DNA from 4 places in the Streptomyces sp. NPDC002403 genome. Region 3 is predicted to be linked to each of the others. Evidence: riboswitches for the same ligand, from Rfam matches in the RefSeq annotation. Region 3 holds a riboswitch; each other region holds the start of a gene.
What was found. A riboswitch is a leader RNA that binds a small molecule or an ion and turns the genes downstream of it on or off. The one in region 3 is predicted to bind cyclic di-AMP.
Positions count from the first base shown of each region.

Region 1: it holds a riboswitch for cyclic di-AMP, as region 3 does, so the genes downstream of both, ACWCPY_RS01895 (NlpC/P60 family protein) here and ACWCPY_RS36120 (M23 family metallopeptidase) in region 3, are expected to answer to the same signal.
Region 2: it holds a riboswitch for cyclic di-AMP, as region 3 does, so the genes downstream of both, ACWCPY_RS39265 (M23 family metallopeptidase) here and ACWCPY_RS36120 (M23 family metallopeptidase) in region 3, are expected to answer to the same signal.
Region 4: it holds a riboswitch for cyclic di-AMP, as region 3 does, so the genes downstream of both, ACWCPY_RS28430 (M23 family metallopeptidase) here and ACWCPY_RS36120 (M23 family metallopeptidase) in region 3, are expected to answer to the same signal.

Region 1 covers NZ_JBSFBQ010000001.1:390,351-395,384, forward strand. Annotated here, with positions in the region: gene ACWCPY_RS01875 (LuxR C-terminal-related transcriptional regulator) at 1-98, shown strand, start outside; gene ACWCPY_RS01880 (GNAT family N-acetyltransferase) at 161-922, opposite strand; gene ACWCPY_RS01885 (NlpC/P60 family protein) at 999-2,060, opposite strand; gene ACWCPY_RS01890 (hypothetical protein) at 2,375-2,728, shown strand; gene ACWCPY_RS01895 (NlpC/P60 family protein) at 2,784-3,920, opposite strand; cyclic di-AMP (ydaO/yuaA leader) riboswitch at 3,928-4,093, opposite strand; gene pcrA (DNA helicase PcrA) at 4,341-5,034, shown strand, end outside.
Region 2 covers NZ_JBSFBQ010000075.1:4,122-9,155, forward strand. Annotated here, with positions in the region: tRNA gene ACWCPY_RS39255 (tRNA-Met) at 24-97, shown strand; gene ACWCPY_RS39260 (PP2C family protein-serine/threonine phosphatase) at 277-1,455, shown strand; cyclic di-AMP (ydaO/yuaA leader) riboswitch at 1,727-1,879, shown strand; gene ACWCPY_RS39265 (M23 family metallopeptidase) at 1,891-3,000, shown strand; gene ACWCPY_RS39270 (aldo/keto reductase) at 3,181-4,125, shown strand; gene ACWCPY_RS39275 (PrsW family intramembrane metalloprotease) at 4,135-5,034, opposite strand, start outside.
Region 3 covers NZ_JBSFBQ010000056.1:24,941-29,974, forward strand. Annotated here, with positions in the region: gene ACWCPY_RS36105 (bifunctional acetate--CoA ligase family protein/GNAT family N-acetyltransferase) at 1-1,201, opposite strand, end outside; gene ACWCPY_RS36110 (HPr family phosphocarrier protein) at 1,374-1,655, shown strand; gene ACWCPY_RS36115 (GntR family transcriptional regulator) at 1,842-2,546, opposite strand; gene ACWCPY_RS36120 (M23 family metallopeptidase) at 2,769-3,572, opposite strand; cyclic di-AMP (ydaO/yuaA leader) riboswitch at 3,586-3,752, opposite strand; gene ACWCPY_RS36125 (M16 family metallopeptidase) at 4,030-5,034, opposite strand, start outside.
Region 4 covers NZ_JBSFBQ010000031.1:83,826-88,859, reverse strand. Annotated here, with positions in the region: gene ACWCPY_RS28435 (alpha-galactosidase) at 1-1,133, shown strand, start outside; cyclic di-AMP (ydaO/yuaA leader) riboswitch at 1,431-1,587, shown strand; gene ACWCPY_RS28430 (M23 family metallopeptidase) at 1,591-2,526, shown strand; gene ACWCPY_RS28425 (SGNH/GDSL hydrolase family protein) at 2,715-3,560, shown strand; gene ACWCPY_RS28420 (STM4011 family radical SAM protein) at 3,597-4,475, opposite strand; gene ACWCPY_RS28415 (STM4012 family radical SAM protein) at 4,482-5,034, opposite strand, start outside.

The DNA of each region.
Region 1 (5,034 bases), on a different contig from region 3:
AGACCGTCGAGTCGCACGTCTCGGCGGTGCTGCGCAAGCTCCAGCTGTCCAACCGCCACGAGCTGACCCGGTGGGCGACGGCCCGTCGGCTGGTCTGAGCCGGGCGGACGACGGTCCGGGCCCGCCGACGGGCCGATCCCGTCGGCGGGCGACGGTCCCGTCAGGCCGGTTCGAGCGAGATGTTCAGCTTCTCGCCGATCCTGCAGAAGCCGATGCCCGCGTAGATCCGCTCCACATCGGCGTCGCCCGGCTCCAGCCACACCGCCCGGCAGCCGCGCCCGAAGGCGGTCGCGGTCAGATGGGCGGAGAGCGCGGCGCCGATGCCGCGGCGGCGGTAGGCGTCGGCGACGGCGAGACCGGCCAGCTCGGTGAGGCCGTCGACCGGGACGGAGCAGCCGCCCGCGCCGGCCGGTACGCCGTCGACCGTGGCCAGGGCCGCGACCCCGCCGTCCCGGGCCGCGGTGCGCAGCCACTGCGCCACGCCGTCCTCGGGCTCGCCGGTGCCGCCGTATCCGTGGTGCTGGACGAGCGCGGCGGCGGCGAACTCCGCGTCGGTGGCCGGTTCGTCGATCGCGAGGTCCGCCACCGGCTCCGGCGTCAGCAGCTCGCCCGGTGCGCAGGCCATGATCGGGGCCCGGTTCTCGACGGTGAACCCGGCGGCGAGCAGCGCGGGTTCGACCGCGGGTGCCGATCCGGGCAGGAACTCCAGCCGGGGCAGCCGGTCGTGCGCGCGGAACGCCGCGATCAGCGCGTCGAGATCTTCGGTGGTCGGCTCGGCGTCCTGGTCGGGTATGGCGTAATTGGCGTACTTGAGCGACCAGTCGGGGTTGTACCGCACCGTGAAGGGCCCGACCCGGAGGTGGTCCGGGGAGCGCTGGGCGAGCGTACGGGCGTGGGTCTGGACATCGGCGTCCATGGGCATGTGGGGTCGTCCTCCGGCCGGTCGGTCGACGGCGGGCCGACCCGATGACGGGCCGACCCGGATCGGAGTGGGGAGCCTATGCCACCCGGGTGGCCCCGGCGAAGGGCATCTGGTCGATCGGTGCGACCCGGACCGGCGCTCCGGGGCGCGGGGCGTGGATCATCTGCCCGTTGCCGATGTAGAGCCCGACGTGGCTGATGCCGGAGTAGAAGAACACCAGGTCGCCCGGGGCGAGTTCGGAACGCGAGACACGCCGCCCGGCGTTGATCTGGGTGTACGTGGTCCGGGGGAGCGAGACACCGGCGGAGCGCCAGGCGGCCTGGGTGAGCCCGGAGCAGTCGAACGAGGAGGGGCCGGTGGCGCCCCAGACGTACGGCTTGCCGAGCGCCCCGTACGCGAAAGCGACGGCCTCGGCGGCGCGGGCGTTCGGCGCCCGGACGGGGCCGCGCGCGGTGGCGCGGTCGGCGCGGTCGGCGGGACGCGTGCCGTCGGCCGATCCGTGGTCGGAGTTCTCGTAGGCGGTGCGCTCGGGCGGGCTCAGCCGGTCGAGGAGTCGCTGCGCGTCGGCGAGCTTGGTCGTGATCGTCGCCTTGTGCTTCTTCAGCTCGGCCCGGCGGGCGGCCAGTGCGGCCAGCTCTCCCTTGGCCTGCGCGCGCAGCGTGGCGATCCGGGCGACCTGCCGCCGGACCTTGTTGAGCGCGGCGGCCTGGCGGTCGCCGATCCGGTCCACGTACGACGCCCGCTCCAGGTACTGGTCCGGGTCGGAGGAGAGCGCCAGCTGTACGGACGTGTCGAGGCCGCCGGTGCGGTACTGCGCGGCGGCGAACGAACCCAGTGCGTCGCGCGAGGCGTTGAGGCGCTCGGTCCTGCGGGCGGCCTCGTCGCGCAGGTCGTCGAGGGCGTCCTCGGCGGCGGACGCCTTCTCCTTCGCGCCGTTGTACTGCTCGGTGGCGACCTCCGCGTCGTGGTACAGCCGGTCCACCTCGGCCTTGACCTGGGCGGGGGTGCGCTGCGGGTCGGCGTGCGCCGGGCCGGGCATCACTGCGGCGGTGGCGGCCCCGGTGAGGGCGAGGGTCGCCGCGGTGCGGGCAGCAGGGCCGGTGTACGGGCGCTGCTTGGGTTTTCGATGCGCTGCCACGAGGGCGTGCGTCCTTCCTGACGACTGCCCGTCGGGGGATACCGGCGGGCCCGCCACAACTCTCGGCGGGGCGACCGCTGCACCGTCCGCGTACGGAACGGCGGTGGAGCCGGTCGCCTGCCTAGGGACGCTAAACCCGGGGCACGGGCAGGAGTCGTAATGACGCTTATTGTCTGAATTTGGCGTGGCAATGTCGTCGAGTGATCGGAAAAATTACACCAGAGTAAGGCAATTGGTACAGGCGCGAGTGAAGTGGTCAGGAAGGTGTACCTGCCTGCCGAGCGGTGATATGGCCGGGGCTAGGCTGCGGCCTCATGGACGTACTCATTCATGTCTTCGTCGCCCTGCACATCATCGGCATCGCCTCCCTGCTGGGCGGTTTCCTGACCCAGATGAAGGCGATGGGCGCGGGCACGGCCCGGTTCGTCCCGGCGATGCTGCACGGCGCGCTGACCATGCTGGTCACCGGCGTCGCGCTGGTCGGGCTGAACGAGGCCGACGGCAACCACGTGAACAACATCAAGATCGGCGTCAAGCTGCTGGTCCTGGTCGTCGTCCTCGCGCTCGTCTACATCAAGCGGGACGAGGAGACGGCCGACAAGGGTGCCTTCGCGGCGGTGGGCGGACTGACGATGCTCAACATCTTCATCGCCACGCTCTGGACCTGATCCCGCCCGCGTCGCGCCGCCCCGGCACCGGGGCGGCGCGACGCGTGGAGGCCTGCTAAGCGGGCCGCACGCTGCCGTGGATCGGCATGTAGTAGATCGACTCCTCGCGCACGTTCGCCCCGGGCTTCGGCGCGTGGATCATCATCCCGTCGCCCTTGTAGATGCCGACGTGGCTGATGTCGTCGTAGAAGAAGACCAGGTCCCCCGGCCGCAGGTCCGCCGTGGCGACCCGGGTGCCGATCTCGACCTGGTCCCATGTGGTGCGCGGGATGTCGACCCCCGCCGCCTTCCACGCGGCCTGGGTGAGTCCGGAGCAGTCGTACGACGCCGGGCCCGTCGCGCCCCAGACGTACGGCTTGCCGATCTGGGCCCTGGCGAAGGCGAGGACCTTCTCCGCCTTGGTGGTGGCGCTGCTGCCGGACCCGGTGCCCGTCCCCGTGCCGCCGCCGGACCCCTTCGCGGCCTCGTCGGCCTTGCGGTCGGCCTCGGCCTTCGCGGCGGCCTGCTGCTTCGCCAGCTCCTGGGCCTTGCGCTTCGCCTCCGCCTCCTTCTTGCGCTCGATCTCCGCGAGCCGTGCCTTCTCCTCGGCGGTGAGCTTCGACAGCAGTGCGCGCGCCTCGCCCAGCTTCGCCTGGACGTTCTGCTTGCTGGTGCGCAGCGTGGCCTGCGTCGTCGTCAGCGTCTCCAGGCTCCGCACCGCTTCGGCGCGCTTCTTCGCCGTCTTGGCCTGCTGCGTACGGAAGTCCGTGATCGCCTGCTGCTGCCGGCTGGTCATCCGGTCCATCAGCTGGTTCTGGTCGAAGTACGACTGCGGGTCGTCGGCCAGGAAGAACGTGGCGCTCGGTGTGAGCGAACCGCTGCGGTACTGCGCGGCCGCGTAGGTGCCGAGCGTCCTGCGCGCCTCGTTGAGCTTGTCGGCGCGCTTCGCGACATCGTCCAGCAGGGCGTCGACCTCGGCGCGCTGGGCGGCGGAGGCCTCCTTCGCCCGGTTGTACTGCTGGGTCGCGGTGCCCGCCTGCCGGTAGAGGTCGTCGACCTTCTTCTGCACGTCCTCGATGCCGGGTTTCGGATCGGGTGCGGCCATGGCGCTCTGCGTGGAGAGCAGGGTCACGGACGCCAGCGCCGCGGTGGTGAGACCGACGGCCGGTGCGGTGGTGCGCACCCGGGTGCGCGGCTTGCGATGGGATGCCAAGGCCGGCATCTCCTTCCGTGGACCGCCTACCGGGTTAGCTGTCGGGTTCGGGCGGAACGGAAGGCTGCCCTACGGTCCGAGTGGGGGATAAGGACCGATTCACCCCGGTACTGCGTATGGGTCCCCGGTTCCGAACTCCCGTGGGGGCAGCCCGGATTCGGCGGAGGCGCCCGCTCGGCGTGGTTCGCCTCAAGGGGGTACGGGCCGCCCGGTCGAGCACGCTAGCCAACCCGTGGTGCTGCTGTGAAGGTTGATGTTCGATATGCCCGATACATTTTCGTGACCTTGCCGGAACGGGGTGGTGGAGGCCCGGAATCCCTCACGGGCTGTGGGCGCGCACCTGCGCCGGGTGTCCGTCGCGGTGTGCGGTTCGCCATGCGGCCTCCGGCTGTCGGTGGGGCGGCCTAGACTCGACTAGCGATGAGCAGCCTCTTTGACGACAGCTTCCTGGCCGGCCTCCAGCACTCGGAGGAAGAGCCCCCGCCGCCCCCCGAGGACTCCGCACCCGAAGCGGTGCCGGAGGACCTCTTCGCGGGCGTGTTCGACGGGCCCCCGCCGCCCAGGGACGCCTACTACCGCGACGGCGGGCACCGCCCCGTCATCGACGCCGCGGCGCTCCTCGACGGGCTGAACACCGAGCAGCGCGCCGCCGTCGTCCACGCGGGCTCCCCGCTGCTCATCGTCGCCGGGGCCGGCTCGGGCAAGACCCGGGTGCTGACCCACCGGATCGCCCACCTCCTCGCGGAGCGCGGGGTGCACCCCGGCCAGATCCTGGCGATCACCTTCACCAACAAGGCCGCGGGCGAGATGAAGGAGCGCGTCGAGCAGCTCGTCGGACCGCGCGCCAACGCGATGTGGGTCATGACCTTCCACAGCGCGTGCGTACGCATCCTGCGCCGCGAGTCGAAGCGGCTCGGGTTCACCTCGTCGTTCTCGATCTACGACGCCGCCGACTCCAAGCGGCTGATGGCCCTGGTCTGCCGCGATCTCGACCTCGACCCGAAGCGCTTCCCGCCGAAGTCGTTCACGGCCAAGGTCTCCAACCTGAAGAACGAACTGATCGACGAGGAGACCTTCGCAGGCCAGGCCGCGGACGGCTTCGAGAAGACCCTCG
Region 2 (5,034 bases), on a different contig from region 3:
TGCCGTAGAGTTGTGTTCACCGACGCGGGGTGGAGCAGCTCGGTAGCTCGCTGGGCTCATAACCCAGAGGTCGCAGGTTCAAATCCTGTCCCCGCTACTCAGAGAATCAGGCCCGGCACGCATGCAGCGTGCCGGGCCTGATTCGTTTCGCGCCGCGCCGCTTCGCGCGTCCCCCCAATGGCCGATGCGGAGTCGCCGTCCCTGTCCGCTCCGGTGAGCCTGGGGTGGGGCGCGGTGCCGTCCGCAGCCGCGCGCGTACCGGGCAGGAGACCACAGGTGTGGAAGCGGGAGAAGCGTCGCGGCCGGCACGCCGGGGGCGGTACCCGGCAGTTCGTGCGCGCGCTGCCCGCCCTGATGATTCTCGGCGGGCTGTTGTTCGACGCCCTCACCCCGGACACCTTCACCGCCATTCCGTTGTTCGTGGCCGCTCCGCTGATCGCCGCCCCCTTCTTCTCGCTGGCCAGCACCATCCGCACCGCTGTGGCCTCGATGCTGGCCGACATCGCGCTGCGGCTGTACAGCAATACGCTGCCGCAGGTCGTGCCGTTGATCGAGCTGCTCACCCTGGCCACCGTCTCGGTCCTCGCGGTGGTGATCAACGGGGTCGTACGGCGCAGCAACGAACAGCTGGCCTCGGCGCGGTTCATCGCGGAGACGGCCATGCGCGCGGTGCTGCCGCAGCCGGCCGACCGGATCGGCGGACTGCAGGTCGCGGCCCGGTACGAGGCGGCGCAGGCGGACGAGTTCGTCGGCGGTGATCTGTTCGCGGTGTCGGACACCCCGTGGGGGGTGCGGCTGGTGGTCGGGGACGTGCGGGGGAAGGGGCTCGAAACGGTGGAGACGGTGGCCGTGGCCATCGGGGCGTTCCGCGAGGCGGCCGAGCAGGAGTCCTCGCTGGCGGGGGTGGCGGGGCGGCTGGAGCGGGCGCTGGCCCGGGAGGAGGCGCGGCGGGGCGGGCTCGACGTGCTCGAAGGCTTCATCACCGCCGTGCTGGCCGAGATCCCGTCCGGGCTGTCCCGGGTGCGGATCGTCAACCGCGGTCACCCCGAGCCGATCCTGCTGCACCCGGACGGCGCGCTGGAGGTGCTCAAGCCCTCCGTGCCGGCGCTGCCGCTCGGGATGTCCCTGGGGGTGTGGCCGGAGCGGACGGACGAGTGGGATCTGCCGGCCGGGACGACCCTGCTCCTCTACACGGACGGGCTCTCCGAGGCGCGGGACACCGAGGGGGTGTTCTACGACCCGGCGGCCCGGCTGCGCGGGCGGATCTTCCCGGGGCCCGAGGAGCTGCTGTCCGCGCTGACCGATGACGTACGCCTGCACACGGGGGGCGAGACGACCGACGACATGGCGTTGCTCGCGGTCGTACGTCCCGGGCAGGGGCAGCCGGACCGGCGCAGGACCGTGCGGATCGTCGGCGCGGAGAAGGCGTCGGGCACGACGTCGGGGGCGAAGTGAGGGACGGCGCGTGGAGAAGGTGCGAGGGGCGGAGCGCGCGATGCCACCGTGCGTAATCGAAAGGCGCCGCTCCGCATAACGTTTGACGCAACGTCAGAAACAGGGTAGTGGCTGAAGGGCGGTCAACTCGCCCGATTGCAACCACTTGTGTCCCGTAAAGTCCAGGCCAAAGACGTGAACGATCAGTGGGAACAGCTTGGAATACGGCCCCGGTGTCTATTAACGTTCGATAACGCAGCGCGGTCGTCCCAGCCGTCGTCAGTGGCGGCACCGTGCGCGAGCGCCGAATTCCGCAAGGGAACCGGGGAACCACCTACATGGGGTGAATCGGACACCTGTGTCTCGTGAGAGACGGAGGGGCCCGTAGGAGACCTTCCTGCTCCGAACCCGTCAGCTAACCCGGTAGGCGAGAAGGAAGGAAAGGAGTGCGCCCCCGTGGCGTCCAACAAGCCTGCCCCCGAGGCCCCGTCCCGGTTCGATCCCGACTACGGCACCGGCTACGGCGCCGAGTTCACCGGAGAGTTCGGCGGCGACCTCCGCACCGACGGCAACAGCGTTGAGCCGGAACGCAGTCGGGACGAGTGGAACCCCACTGAGGAATCGGTTCGCCCGGTGCGCGGCAGGCACCGCGTCGCCAAGCAGCGCAACGGACTCGCCCGCAGCTCCACGGTGCTGGGTGTCGGCGTCATAGCGGCGGTCGGCGCGGGGGGCATGGCCACCGCGCAGGGCAAGCCCCCGGTCTCCATCTCCGTGCCCGACGCCATCACGGACAACCTCCCCGACGCCAAGTCGCTTCCCGGCGTGGGCTCCCTGTTCTCCGACGGGTCCGAGGCGGACAAGGCCGAGGTCGCGGCGGCCGACGCCCCGCTCACCACCGCCGGCATCACCACCGCCGAGGTCGAGCAGGGCACGACGGACGCGGGCGAGGCGCTCCGCGCCCGCATCCTCCAGCAGGCCGAGCAGCAGCAGGACGCCGCCGACGCCGAGGCCAAGGCGGCCCAGGAGAAGGAAGCCGCGGAGAAGGCCGCCGCCGAGGCCAAGAAGCAGCAGGACGAGGCCGAGGCCAAGGCGGCCGCCGAGAAGAAGAAGGCGGAGGAGGAGGCCAAGAAGAAGGCGGAAGCCCTGCGGCTCGCCAAGCTCGCCGCCAGCTACGCCATCCCGACCTCCTCGTACACCATCACCTCGACCTTCGGTCAGGCCGGTTCGATGTGGTCCTCCGGCTACCACACCGGCCTCGACTTCGCGGCTCCGACCGGCACCCCGATCAAGGCCATCCACGGCGGCACGGTCAAGTCGGCCGGCTGGTCCGGTTCGTACGGCTACCGCACGGTGCTGGAGCTCGACGACGGCACGGAGCTGTGGTTCTGCCACCAGTCCTCGATCGGCGTCAGCGTCGGCCAGAAGGTCACCACCGGCGAGACGATCGGCCGGGTCGGCGCGACCGGCAACGTGACCGGCCCGCACCTCCACCTGGAGGTCCACACCGCCGACGGCACGGGCATCGACCCGATGGCCTGGCTCCGCGGCAAGGGCCTCAACCCCTGAGGCGACGCCCGCCCCGATGAACCCCGGCAGCCCTGACGCTCACCCCCCGACGTCAGGGCTGCCGGTCTGTCGACAGGGCACGGAGGGCGGGCGCGCGGAGGGTGAGCCGGCCGCGACGGCCGACTCACCCGAATGCTGGAATCCGGAATAGTGGACGCACGGGAATTCGTTGATCCACTCATGACTTCTCTTCGCAGGCTGGGCTCCTCCGACCTTCAGGTATTCCCGCTCGCCCTCGGCGGCAACGTCTTCGGCTGGACCGCCGACGAGGCACAGTCGTTCGCCGTGCTGGACGCCTACACGGCAGCCGGAGGCAACTTCATCGACACCGCCGACGGCTACTCCGCGTGGGTTCCGGGCAACGAGGGCGGCGAGTCGGAGACGGTCATCGGCAAGTGGCTCGCCTCCCGCTCCGACCGCGATTCCGTCGTCGTCGCCACCAAGGTCTCCACCCACCCCTCGTACCGGGGGCTCGCGCCCGCCACCATCAAGGCCGCGGCCGAGGCCTCGCTGCGCCGGCTCGGCACGGACCACATCGACCTGTACTACACGCACTTCGACGACGAGACCGTCCCGGTCGAGGACATCATCACCGCCCTCGACCAGCTGGTGAAGGAGGGCAAGGTCCGGGAGATCGCCGCCTCCAACATCAGCCCCGAGCGGCTCCGTGCCTCCCTGGACTTCTCGGAGCGTGAGGGGCTGGCCCGCTACGTCGCCCTGCAGCCGCACTACAACCTGGTCTCCCGCGACACGTACGAGGGCGAACTCCAGGACACGGCCGCCCGCGCCGGGCTCGCCGCCGTGCCGTACTTCGCCCTGGCCTCCGGCTTCCTCACCGGCAAGTACCGTCCGGGCGTCACGGTGGAGAGCGCGCGGGCCGAGCGCGTCAGCGAGTACCGGGAATCGGAGCGGGGACAGAAGGTCCTGGCAGCCCTGGACAAGGTCGCCCAGGAGCAGGACGCGCAGATCGCGACCGTCGCCCTGGCCTGGCTCGCCTCCCGGCCGACCGTGGCCGCCCCGATCGCCTCGGCCCGCACGGTCGAGCAGCTGCCCGCGCTGGTGGCCGTCGCGGACCTCTCGCTGACCGAGCAGCAGCTGGCCGAGCTCACCGAGGCATCCGCCTGACGACAGGGCCTACCGCGGTGGCTGCTGCCGCGGCAGCAGGTACGGGTTGTAGCCGGGGCCGGGGCCGGGGCCGTTGCGGTGTCCGCCGTACTGCGGGTGCGGTGCCGGGGCCGGCCACGGGGGCGGCGGGTACGCGGGGCGCAGGCGGCCCGTCGCCTGGGCCGCGTAGTCCAGGGCGGGGGCTGCCACCTCCCTGCGTTGCCAGAGGTGGTGCAGCAGCTCCAGCTCGCGCTCGGCGAAGTCCGGGCCGGCCGTACCTCGGCGGGCCTGCAGACGCAGCGAGGCCAGCGAGGTCGCGAACGACTCGTACTCGGCGACGGCCCGGGCCGCCGCCTTCCCGTGGGCCTTCGCCGCGGCCTTGGCTCGGGCGGAGGGCACGGGGGCGGGGACGGGGCCGTACGGGCTCTGCCAGGTTCCCCGGGTCCCGACCGCGTACCGTCGGCGGGCCGCGTCGCGGGCCAGTCCGCGGGCCCGCATCGAGGAGAGGGCGAGCGGCTCCGCCGGGGTCAGCCAGCCGGCCGCCGCGTAGGCGGGCAGCTCGGCCGAGAGCGTACGCAGCTCCCGCACGCGCGACCAGATCGCCAGCCAGGTCACCAGGCCGAAGACCGGGACCATGAACACCCCGTACACGGCGTAGAAGCCGTAGGGGCTGAAGACCGCCGAACCGTTCCACAGCGAATGCATGCCCATGGCCAGGACGAGCCCGAGCAGCGGCAGCACGATCCGGCGGATGCGCCGGCGCCGTGGGGCGGCCGCGGCGAGTCCGAAGCCTATGCCGGTCAGCACCGTGAAGAGCGGGTGCGCGAACGGTGACATCACCGCCCGCACGAAGAACGTCGCGGCCGTCACCGACACGACGCCCGAGGTGCCGATCTGCTGATCCTCGCCGAAGGCGTTGCCGAGGTAGAG
Region 3 (5,034 bases):
CGCGGTTGCCCGCGGAGATGAAGGTGGACAGGCCCGCGCCGCGACGGTAGAGCCCGGAGAGCAGCGCGATGCCGATCGCGCCGGACTGGGTGAAGAGGCCGATGCGGCCCGGGGCGGGCGGCTCGGGGGCGAGCGAGGCGTTCAGCCGAACCGTTTCGGCGTTGTTGATCAGGCCGAAGGCGTTCGGGCCGATGATCCGCATTCCGTACGAGCGGGCCTGCCGGACCAGTTCGCGCTGCCGGTCGCGGCCCTCGGCGCCCCATTCGGCGTATCCGGCGGAGAGGACGACCAGGCCCTGGACGCCGTGTTCGCCGCAGTCCGCGACGGCCTCCGGTACCCGGTCGGCGGGGACGGCGACGACCGCGAGGTCGACCGGTTCGCCGATCTCGCCGATCGAGCGGTGGGCGGGCACGCCGTCGACCGTGGCCAGGCCGGCGTCGAAGGCGCGGTTCACGGCGTACGTACGGCCGGTGAAGCCGGCGCCGAGGAGGTTGCGCAGGACCGTGCGGCCGACGCCGCCGGGGGTCCGGCCGGCCCCGATGACGGCGACGGAGCCGGGCGCCAGCAGGCGTTGCACGGACCGCGCCTCCGCCCGCTGCTCACGACCGCGCTGGACGGCGAGGGACTCGGCGGTCGGTTCGAGGTCCAGGGTGAGATGGACGGAGCCGTCCTCGAAGCTGCGCTGCTGGGTGTATCCGGCGTCCCGGAACACCTTGATCATCTTGGTGTTGGCGGGCAGCACCTCGGCGGCGAAGCGGCGGATCCCGCGCTCGCGGGCGACGGCCGCGATGTGTTCGAGGAGCGCGGAGGCGACGCCGCGGCCCTGGTGCGCGTCCTGGACGAGGAAGGCCACCTCGGCCTCGTCGGCGGGTGCCGAGGCGGGCCTGCCGCGCTCGTCGATCCGGTCGTAGCGGACGGTCGCGATGAACTCGCCGCCGACCGTGACGGCGAGCCCCACCCGGTCGACGTAGTCGTGGTGGGTGAAGCGGTGCACGTCCCGGTCGGACAGCCGGGGGTACGGGGCGAAGAACCGGTAGTACTTCGACTCGTCGGAGACCTGCTCGTAGAAGCTGACCAGCCGCTCGGCGTCGTCCGCGGTGATGGGCCTGATGCGCGCGGTACCTCCGTCGCGGAGCACCACGTCCGCTTCCCAGTGGTCGGGATAAGCATGATGCGGACTCTGCTCCTGCGCGGGCTGCATGGGCAAAGACTACGGCTCGGCCAGCGGTCGCGTAGGGATCGGGGCCGGGGCAGTCTGGGAGGGCCGATCGGCGGTACCCCGGGCATCGCGGGCGTTCCCGGGGTCGGGCGGAGCACTGCGCACCGCGTGAGAGACTGGTCTAGACAACTGTTGATTCGTGAAGGGCAGAACCATGGCTGAGCGCCGCGTCAACGTCGGTTGGGCCGAGGGCCTGCACGCCCGCCCCGCTTCCATATTCGTCCGTGCCGCCACGGCCTCCGGCGTCCCCGTGACGATCTCCAAGGCCGACGGCAACCCGGTGAACGCCGCCTCCATGCTCGCGGTCCTCGGCCTCGGCGCCCAGGGTGGCGAGGAGATCGTGCTCGCCTCCGAGGCCGCCGACTCCGAGGCCGCCCTGGACCGTCTGGCGAAGCTGGTCGCCGAGGGGCTCGAGGAGCTCCCGGAGACCGTCTGAAACATCCTTCCCGAGAGAGCCGCGGCACCCTGAACCGGAGCTGCGGCTCTTTCTTTTTCCGGAACCGACCTCCCGGACGACATGCGGAATTCCGGCACGCAGGCAAGCGAAATCACTGCGCGCCGATGCGGGGCGAGGCGGAATAGCGCCCCACGAAATCACATCTCTTTGTATACGGGGAAATCGTTAATTCCGGATTCCCGCGGTGTTTACGGGGTGTTGCGAGCTCCTCACCCGGCCGGTCCGGGGAACGGCGGGCGGCCGGTCGGTGCGGCGCAGGCGGTGCGCGGCCGCGGCCCGCTCCGCGTGATGGGCGGCCAGCGTCCTGGCCCGCTCCGCGTCGCCGCGTGCCACCGCGTCCACGATGGCCCCGTGCTCGGCCCAGGAATCCACCGGGCGGGCCGGCCGGTCGACCGCGTACATCCACGCGGTCTTGTGCCGCAGCTGGGTGAGCAGCGCGATCAGACCGGGGCTGCCGGAGGCCTGCGCCAGCGTCTCGTGGAACCAGTCGCCCAGTGAGCGCAGGTCCTCGCTCTCGCCCCGCCTGGCCCGGTCCTGGCCGAGCCGCACGAGGCCGCGCAGCACCTTGAGGTGGGCCTCGGTGCGGCGTTGCGCGGCCCGTGCGGCACCCAGCGGCTCCAGCAGCGTCCGGACCTCCAGGAGGTCGGCCACCTCCAGCTCGGTGGGCTCGGCGACGCAGGCGCCCGCGTGCCGGCGGGTGACCACGAAGCCCTCGGACTCCAGGGTGCGCAGCGCCTCCCGCACCGGGACACGGGAGACCCCGTAACGGCGGGCCAGCAGCTCCTCCGTGAGACGACTGCCGCGTTCGAAGACACCGGAGACGATGTCGTCGCGGATTGCCGTGCATACCGAATGCGCTGGAATGCGCATGTCCGAACCTCCGCCTCAATCCCCGCGAATCGCGGCCGGCCGACGCCTGTTCCGTGACTCTATTGCAATGCGGCCGCATTTCCGATGCCGGGCGGAAATTCATGAATATCTTTTGGTCACGGGGCGGTTCGGCGGGTCGTCGCCCATGGCCGTGCGGCGGGCATGCCGAAGGCCCCGGCATGCTGCCGGGGCCTTCGACGGGGTGCTGCGACGGCGCGTCGGTCAGACGTTGACGCCGTGGGCGCGCAGATACGCGACCGGGTCCATGTCGGAGCCGTACGACGGTGTCGTCCGGGCCTCGAAGTGGAGGTGCGGCCCGGTGGAGTTGCCGGTCGAGCCGGAGAGGCCGATCCGCTGGCCCGCGCCGACGCTCTGGCCGACGGAGACGCCGATCGAGGAGAGGTGCCCGTACTGGGTGTACGTGCCGTCCGTCATCCGGAGCACGATGTTGTTGCCGTACGCGCCGCCCCAGCCGGCCTCGACGACCGTACCGGCGCCGACGGCGACCACGGAGCTGCCGGAGGCGGCGTGGAAGTCGATGCCGGAGTGGCTGCCGGAGGACCAGAGCGAGCCGCTGGACTTGTAACCGGTGGTGACGTACGAACCGGCGACCGGGATCTGGAAGGCGCCCAGCCGGGTGCGCTCGGCGGACCGGGCGGCGCGCGCCTTCTCGGCGCGGGCCTCGGCGGCGCGCTCGGCGTCCGCCTTGGCCTTCGCTTCGGCCTTCTTCTTGGCCTCGGCCTTCCGCTGGGCCTCCGCCTTCGCCTTCGCCGCCGCGTCGGCCTGGTGCTGCTGCGCGTCGGCCTGGGCGTCGATCCGGTCGGCAAGGGTCTTGTCGATGGCGATGACCTGGCCGAGGCCGGTGTCGCTCACGGAGGGGGTCCCGGAGTCCGCGGCGAGGGCGGGAGCGGCCAGGCCGCCGATGACGCCGGTGGTGGCCAGAGCCGCGACACCGACCGCCTTCGCGCTCGTGCGCGTCAGTCGGCTCGGGGCACGGTGCTTCCCGGTGGCACGGGTGAACGCCATGGAGTGGCTGATCCTTTCCTTCCTTCTCGCCTACCGGGTTAGCTGACGGGTTCGGAGCAGGAAGGTCTCCTACGGACGCCCCGACCCCATCCGGGCTCAGGCATCCGATTCACCCCAGGGACTGCGTGGGTCCCCGGCTCCCCAGGCTCGCGCCTGACGGGGACTCGGCGATGGCTGCCCGGTACGTCGCGGATGCGGCATACGAGTGACGGACAGCCGAGCCGACGCTAAGCGGGGCCACTTTCATTCACCAAACGGACAGGGCGTTTTGTAGCGCATCCCACAGGGCAGACAGGCAACCTCCGTGTCAGAACGGACAAAAGGGAAGGTCTCGGCGAGATCCTGCTCGCAGAGACCTTCCCTCTGTCCCGATATGCGGCGATGTACCTGCTGTCCCGATGTCGGGCGGTGTGCGGATCGCCCCGATCGGCCGGTGCCGGTGGGACGGCGCCGGTCGTCAGCCGGTGACCACCGACACCTCTCCGATGCCCAGGGCCCGGACGGGCTCCTCGATCCGTGCCGCGTCGCCGACGAGGATCGTCACCAGCCGGTCACCCGGGAAGGCGTTGACGACGGCCGCGGTCGCCTCGACCGTGCCGGTCTCCGCGAGCCGGGCGTACAGCTGCGCCTGGTAGTCGTCGGGGAGGTGCTGCTCGACCTGGTCGGCGAGGGTGCCCGCGACGGAGGCCGCCGTCTCGAACTTCAGCGGCGCGACCCCCACGAGGTTCTGCACCGCCGTCTCGCGCTCCTCGTCGGTCAGCCCCTCGGCCGCCAGCGTCCGCAGGACCGTCCACAGATCCTTGAGCGCGGGCTCGGTGGACTCCGTGTCGACCGAGCCACTGATGGCCAGCATCGCGGCGCCGGTCGCGCCCGAGACGGAGTCCGGGGCCGACGACCGCAGCACCTGGGCGAAGGCCCGTACGCCGTAGGTGTAACCCTTCTCCTCACGCAGCACCCGGTCGAGGCGGGAGGTGAGCGTGCCGCCCAGGCAGTACGTGCCGAGCACCTGGGCCGGCCACACGCTGTCGTGCCGGTCGGCGCCGATCCGGCCGATCAGCAGCTGTGTCTGCACCGCGCCCGGACGGTCGACGATCACCACCCGGCCGGTGTCGTCGGCGGTGATCGGCGGGGCGGGACGGGGCTCGGCGGCCTCTCCCGACCAGTCGCCGAGGGTGTCGGCGAGCAGGGCGTCCAGGTCGATCCCGGTGAGGTCACCGACGACCACGGCGGTCGCCGCGGACGGCCGGACGTGGGCGTCGAAGAAGGCGCGCACGGCCGCAGCGTCGATCCGCTCCACCGTCTCCTCGGTGCCCTGGCGCGGGCGCGACATCCGCGCCGCGGCCGGGAAGAGCTCCTTGGAGAGCTGCTTGGCGGCGCGGCGGGCCGGGTTGGCCTGCTCGTGCGGGATCTCGTCGAGTCGGTTGCGCACCAGCCGCTCGACCTCGCTGTCGGCGAAGGCCGG
Region 4 (5,034 bases), on a different contig from region 3:
AGCAGCATGCCCTCGCCGTGCGCGCTGCCGCGATGGGCGTCGAGCTGTTCGTGGTGGACGACGCGTGGTTCGGGCAGCGGACCAGCGACCGGGCCGGCCTCGGTGACTGGACGCCGAATCCGGACCGCTTCCCCGGCGGGCTGAAGCCGCTCGCCGACGAAGTGCACCGGCTCGGCATGCAGTTCGGAATCTGGGTCGAACCGGAAATGGTCAATGCCGACAGCGACCTCTACCGCGCGCACCCCGACTGGGTGCAGCACTTTCCCGGACGGGCGCGGACGGAGTACCGCAACCAGCTGGTGCTCAATCTGGCCCGCCCCGATGTGCAGGAATATCTCTGGGAGCAGCTGGACACACTGCTCTCCGAGACGCCCGTCGACTATGTGAAGTGGGATTTCAACCGCTGCTTCACCGATGCGGGCTGGCCGGGCGAGGAATACCCGCAGAAGCTCTGGATCGAGCATGTGAACGCCCTGTACGCACTGATCGACCGGCTCAGGGCCGCACATCCCTCGGTCGCATTCGAATCCTGCTCGGGCGGCGGCGGCCGGATCGACCTGGGGATCCTGTCCCGTACGGACCAGGTGTGGACCTCCGACAACACCGACCCGCTCGACCGTCTCGCCATCCAGGAGGGCTTCGGGCACATCCACCCGGCCCGGGTGATGGCCGCCTGGGTCACCGACAGCCCGAACCACCAGCTCAACGGCAGGGTCAGCTCGCTGCGCTTCCGTTTCGTGAGCGCCATGGCCGGTGTGCTCGGGGTCGGCGGGGACCTCACCGAATGGAGCGAGGAGGAGCTGGCCGAGGCGCGGACCTGGGTGGAGCTCTACAAGGAGATCCGGCCGGTCGTGCAGCACGGCGCGCTGTACCGGCTGCGCGAGCCGCGCGGCGGACTCAGTGCGGTCCAGTACGTCCACGGCCAGGAGACCGTGGTCCTGATGTGGCTGGAGGCGCAGCGATACGGGGAACGGCCCCCGGCCCTGCGGCTGCGCGGGCTCGACCCCGCGGCGGCATACACCTGCCTGGACACAGGGGCGGTGCACCACGGCTCGGCGCTGCTCCACCAGGGACTGCAGAGCGGACTCCAGGGGGATCTCGACGCACGGGTGCTGCGCCTGCGAAGGGTGTGACAGAAGGGGCATGTCCGTAATGCGGTCTTTTGTCTGAACATCGCCCGTTTATGCGGGAGATGATCGCCGCCTCGTGAGCGGGATCATATCCGTGACGGTGTGTGGCGGCAGGAGGGTCGGGCATTCCGTGCGCCGTGCGGAAAGCCAAGATCCGTAATCCACGGAGTGTGACCGGAATTCCGCACCGATTTCCCCGGTGCGGAATCCGCAATGGAACCCGCCGCTTGTTCTCGCCGTCCCGACTCGCTTACGGTCACCGTCAATCCGGACGGACCGCCTAATCCTGCCGCCGCCCGGAATTCGTACCCACTCATCGCGTGGCAGGAGCGGGGGAACCAGGTAAGTCGCCGACCGGAGAAATCCGGCCGGCTCGGGGTGAAGTCGCACTCGGTGCGGCCGGGCATCTCCAGCCCGAACCCGACAGCTCACCTCGCAGGCGCCGGAGAGGAAGCACGTCATGCCCATATCGGGTAAGCACCGCCGTACGAAGATCGGTCCCGTCGCCCGTGGCGTCGCCGCGGTCGGTGCCGGTGGCGCCGTCATCGCACTCCCGCTGCTCGGTGCCACCGGTGCCCACGCCGCGGAGCAGGCCGCCCCGGCCGCCGCCCCGCAGTCGGCCACCGCCGCCGCGCACGCCCAGCCGGTCACGCAGAAGCAGGCCGCCACCACGACGTACTCCGTCGTCTCCGGCGACTACCTGTCGAAGATCGCCGCCGAGCACAAGATCGAGGGCGGCTGGCAGCAGCTGTACCAGGACAACCGCAAGGTCGTCGGTGAGGACCCCAGCCTGATCTTCCCGGGCATGAAGCTGACCCTCGGCGGCAAGGCGGCCGGCAACGCCGCGCCCACCGGCGCCGGCACCGGCTCCGCCCTCCCGTCGAAGGCGCCCTCCGCCGCCGCGGCCGCCGAGAAGTCCGCCCCGGCCAAGTCCGTGACCGCCGCCCCGCAGTCCAAGGCGGCCTCCGCCCCGGCCGCCAAGAGCAGCAGCTCCGGCTACGTCCACCCGGTTCCCGGCAACCACACCACCAACTACCGGGCCTCCGGCTCCAACTGGTCCAGCGGCAGCCACAGCGGAATCGACTTCCCCGTCGCCACCGGTACCAGCGTCAAGACCATCACCTCCGGCACCGTCGTCACCGCCGGCTGGGGCGGCGCGTACGGCAACCAGGTCGTCGTCAAGCACGCCGACGGCCACTACTCGCAGTACGGCCACCTGTCCTCGCTCTCCGTCTCGGCGGGCCAGACCGTGACCGTGGGCCAGCAGATCGGCCTCTCCGGTTCCACCGGCAACTCCACCGGCCCGCACCTCCACTTCGAGGTCCGCACCGGCCCGGCGTACGGCTCGGACATCGACCCGATCGCCTTCCTGGCCTCGCACGGCATCTACGTCTGAGCCGAACGGCCGGGCAGCTGAGCGACACAGCATGACCTGAGCAACACAGAAGGGGCGGTGCGCGGCGGCGCACCGCCCCTTCTGCTTATTCCCTCTTTATCAAAACTGACCGGGTGGTCTATCTCACCACCCGTCAACCCCATATTACGGTCGCGTAGGTCACATTCGGCGGTGCAGGATAAGCGTTTGTGGCAGACGATTCGAGAAAAAACCAACGTGGCGTCAACAACCGACAGGGCGTCATCGGGTCGTACGCGGCGATCGGCGACAGCTTCACCGAGGGAGTCGGCGACCCCGGCCCGGACGGGACCTTCGTCGGCTGGGCGGACCGATTCGCGGTACTTCTCGCGGACCAGCTCCCGGACCCCGATGCGGCGACGGGCGGCGAAGGCTCCGCGCACGGCAATTTCAGGTACGCCAATCTCGCCGTACGAGGACGCCTCCTCGACCAGATCGTCGAGGAGCAGGTGCCGCGCGCCAAGGAGCTCGCACCCGATCTGGTGAGCTTCTGTGCGGGCGGCAACGACATCATCCGGCCGGGCACCGACCCCGACGACGTGGCCGAGCGCTTCGAGCGCGCCGTCGCCGAGCTGACCGGGGCGGTCGGCACGGTCATGGTCACCACCGGCTTCGACACCCGTGGCGTTCCCGTGCTGCGCCATCTGCGCGGCAAGATCGCCACGTACACCGCCCATGTCCGGGCCATCGCCGACCGCTACGACTGCCCGGTCCTCGACCTGTGGTCGCTGCGCTCCGTCCAGGACCGGCGCGCCTGGGACGACGACCGGCTCCATCTGTCGCCCGAGGGACACACCAGGGTCGCGCTGCGCGCCGCCCAGGTCCTCGGTATCGACGTGCCGGCCGACCCCGACCAGGAATGGCCCCCGCAGGCGCAGCGCGGCACCCTCGAAGTACGGCGCGACGACATCCACTGGGCGCGCGAGTACCTGGTTCCGTGGATCGGCCGGCGGTTGCGCGGCGAATCCTCCGGCGACCACGTCGAGGCGAAACGGCCGGACCTCCTGCCGCTCTAGACCGTCTCGCGCAGTCCCGCCGGACGTGTCCGGAGCTCAGACACGTCCGGCGAGCAGCGGCGGCAGCGATGCCGGTATCCGCTCCAGCACACCGCCGGCGAAGACGTCGTACAGCGGCAGCGTCTCCAGATGCACGTAGCCGATGTGGCAGTCGCAGACCGCCAGCGGACAGGCACGCGGACCGAGGGCCCTGCGGTAGCTCCCGTCGTAGAGATTGCCCAGCTCTGCCGGGACGAAATGGCAGCGTCGCACGGTGCCGTCACCGTCCACCGAGACGACCGACTCACCGGTCCTGCAGGGCAGCCCGGCCGACCGGTGCGGACGCCGGCTGTACGGGAAGAGCGGGTCGATGGCCGTCCAGCGGTCCGCCTCCTCGTCCGTGTAGCTGTGGCCCTCCGCCGCGTTCACCCAGAGATAGACCTCCTCCGGCAGCGCGGCGCGCAGCCGCCGCGCCTCGTCGAGATGGTCGTCGAGCCCGACCACACCGACACTGTGCCGGATGCCGAGCGCGGTCAGCTCCCGGCACTTGGCGAGGAACCGCTCGTACGGCGTCTGCCCCGGGTGGTACGTGCACCACAGCGCGATCTTCTCGCGGCCCGCCTCACCGGCCTCGGCCAGCCACCCCGTACGGCTGCTCATGTTGGTCTGGATCGCGACCCGTCGGATGTGCGGCAGCTGCGCCAGCTCGACCAGCGCACGGCGGTACCAGGAGCGGACCAGCCCCTCGCCCCACGGGGTGAAAAGCACCGAGATCCGGTCACCGGTCTGCGCCGCGGCCCACGCCGTGAACCGCTCCAGCGCGGCACGGTCGGCCCGCAGCTGCTCCGGGCTGTCGCGCCGCTTGGCGAAGGGGCAGTACGGACAGTCGTAGTCGCACGAGGCGAGCGGGCCTCGGTAGAGGATCGTCAGGTCCATGGGCGCTCACTTCAACTCGTACGCGGCCATCGTGGCCCGTACACCGGGGGAGAACAGTTCCGGGCCCAGTGCGTCGGAGTGGGCCAGGCCCTCGGGGGAGAGCCGCAGCAGTCCCAACGCCCCGGCCGACGCGTCGAGCCAGCCGCGCGCCTCGAACCGGGCCAGTTCGAGGGGGAAGTCGTCGGCCGGCGAGGTGCCGAACCGCTCCCTGTAGTCGGCCAGGCGCAGCCCCTCCGCCTGGAGGACCGACTGCAGGAGGTGGCGGCGGCGCGCCTCGTCGCCGTCGACGTACCGCCCGACCTCCGCGCGGGAGAAGTCCTCGGTGGCCGCGTAACCGTCGATGATCGCCCGGACCTCCCGCATCTCGACCGCGTAGTCGAAGGAGTAGTGCAGTCCCGTGGTGTACGAGCGGGCACCGCACCCCAGGCCGATCATGCCGTCGGTCTGGCAGGCGTAGTCGTCGGGCCCGTCCGTCCGCGGGGCGTCGGCGCGGCGGAACATCCGCATCGAAACCTGCTCGTAGCCGTGGGCCAGGAGATGGTCCCGGCCCGCGCGGTAC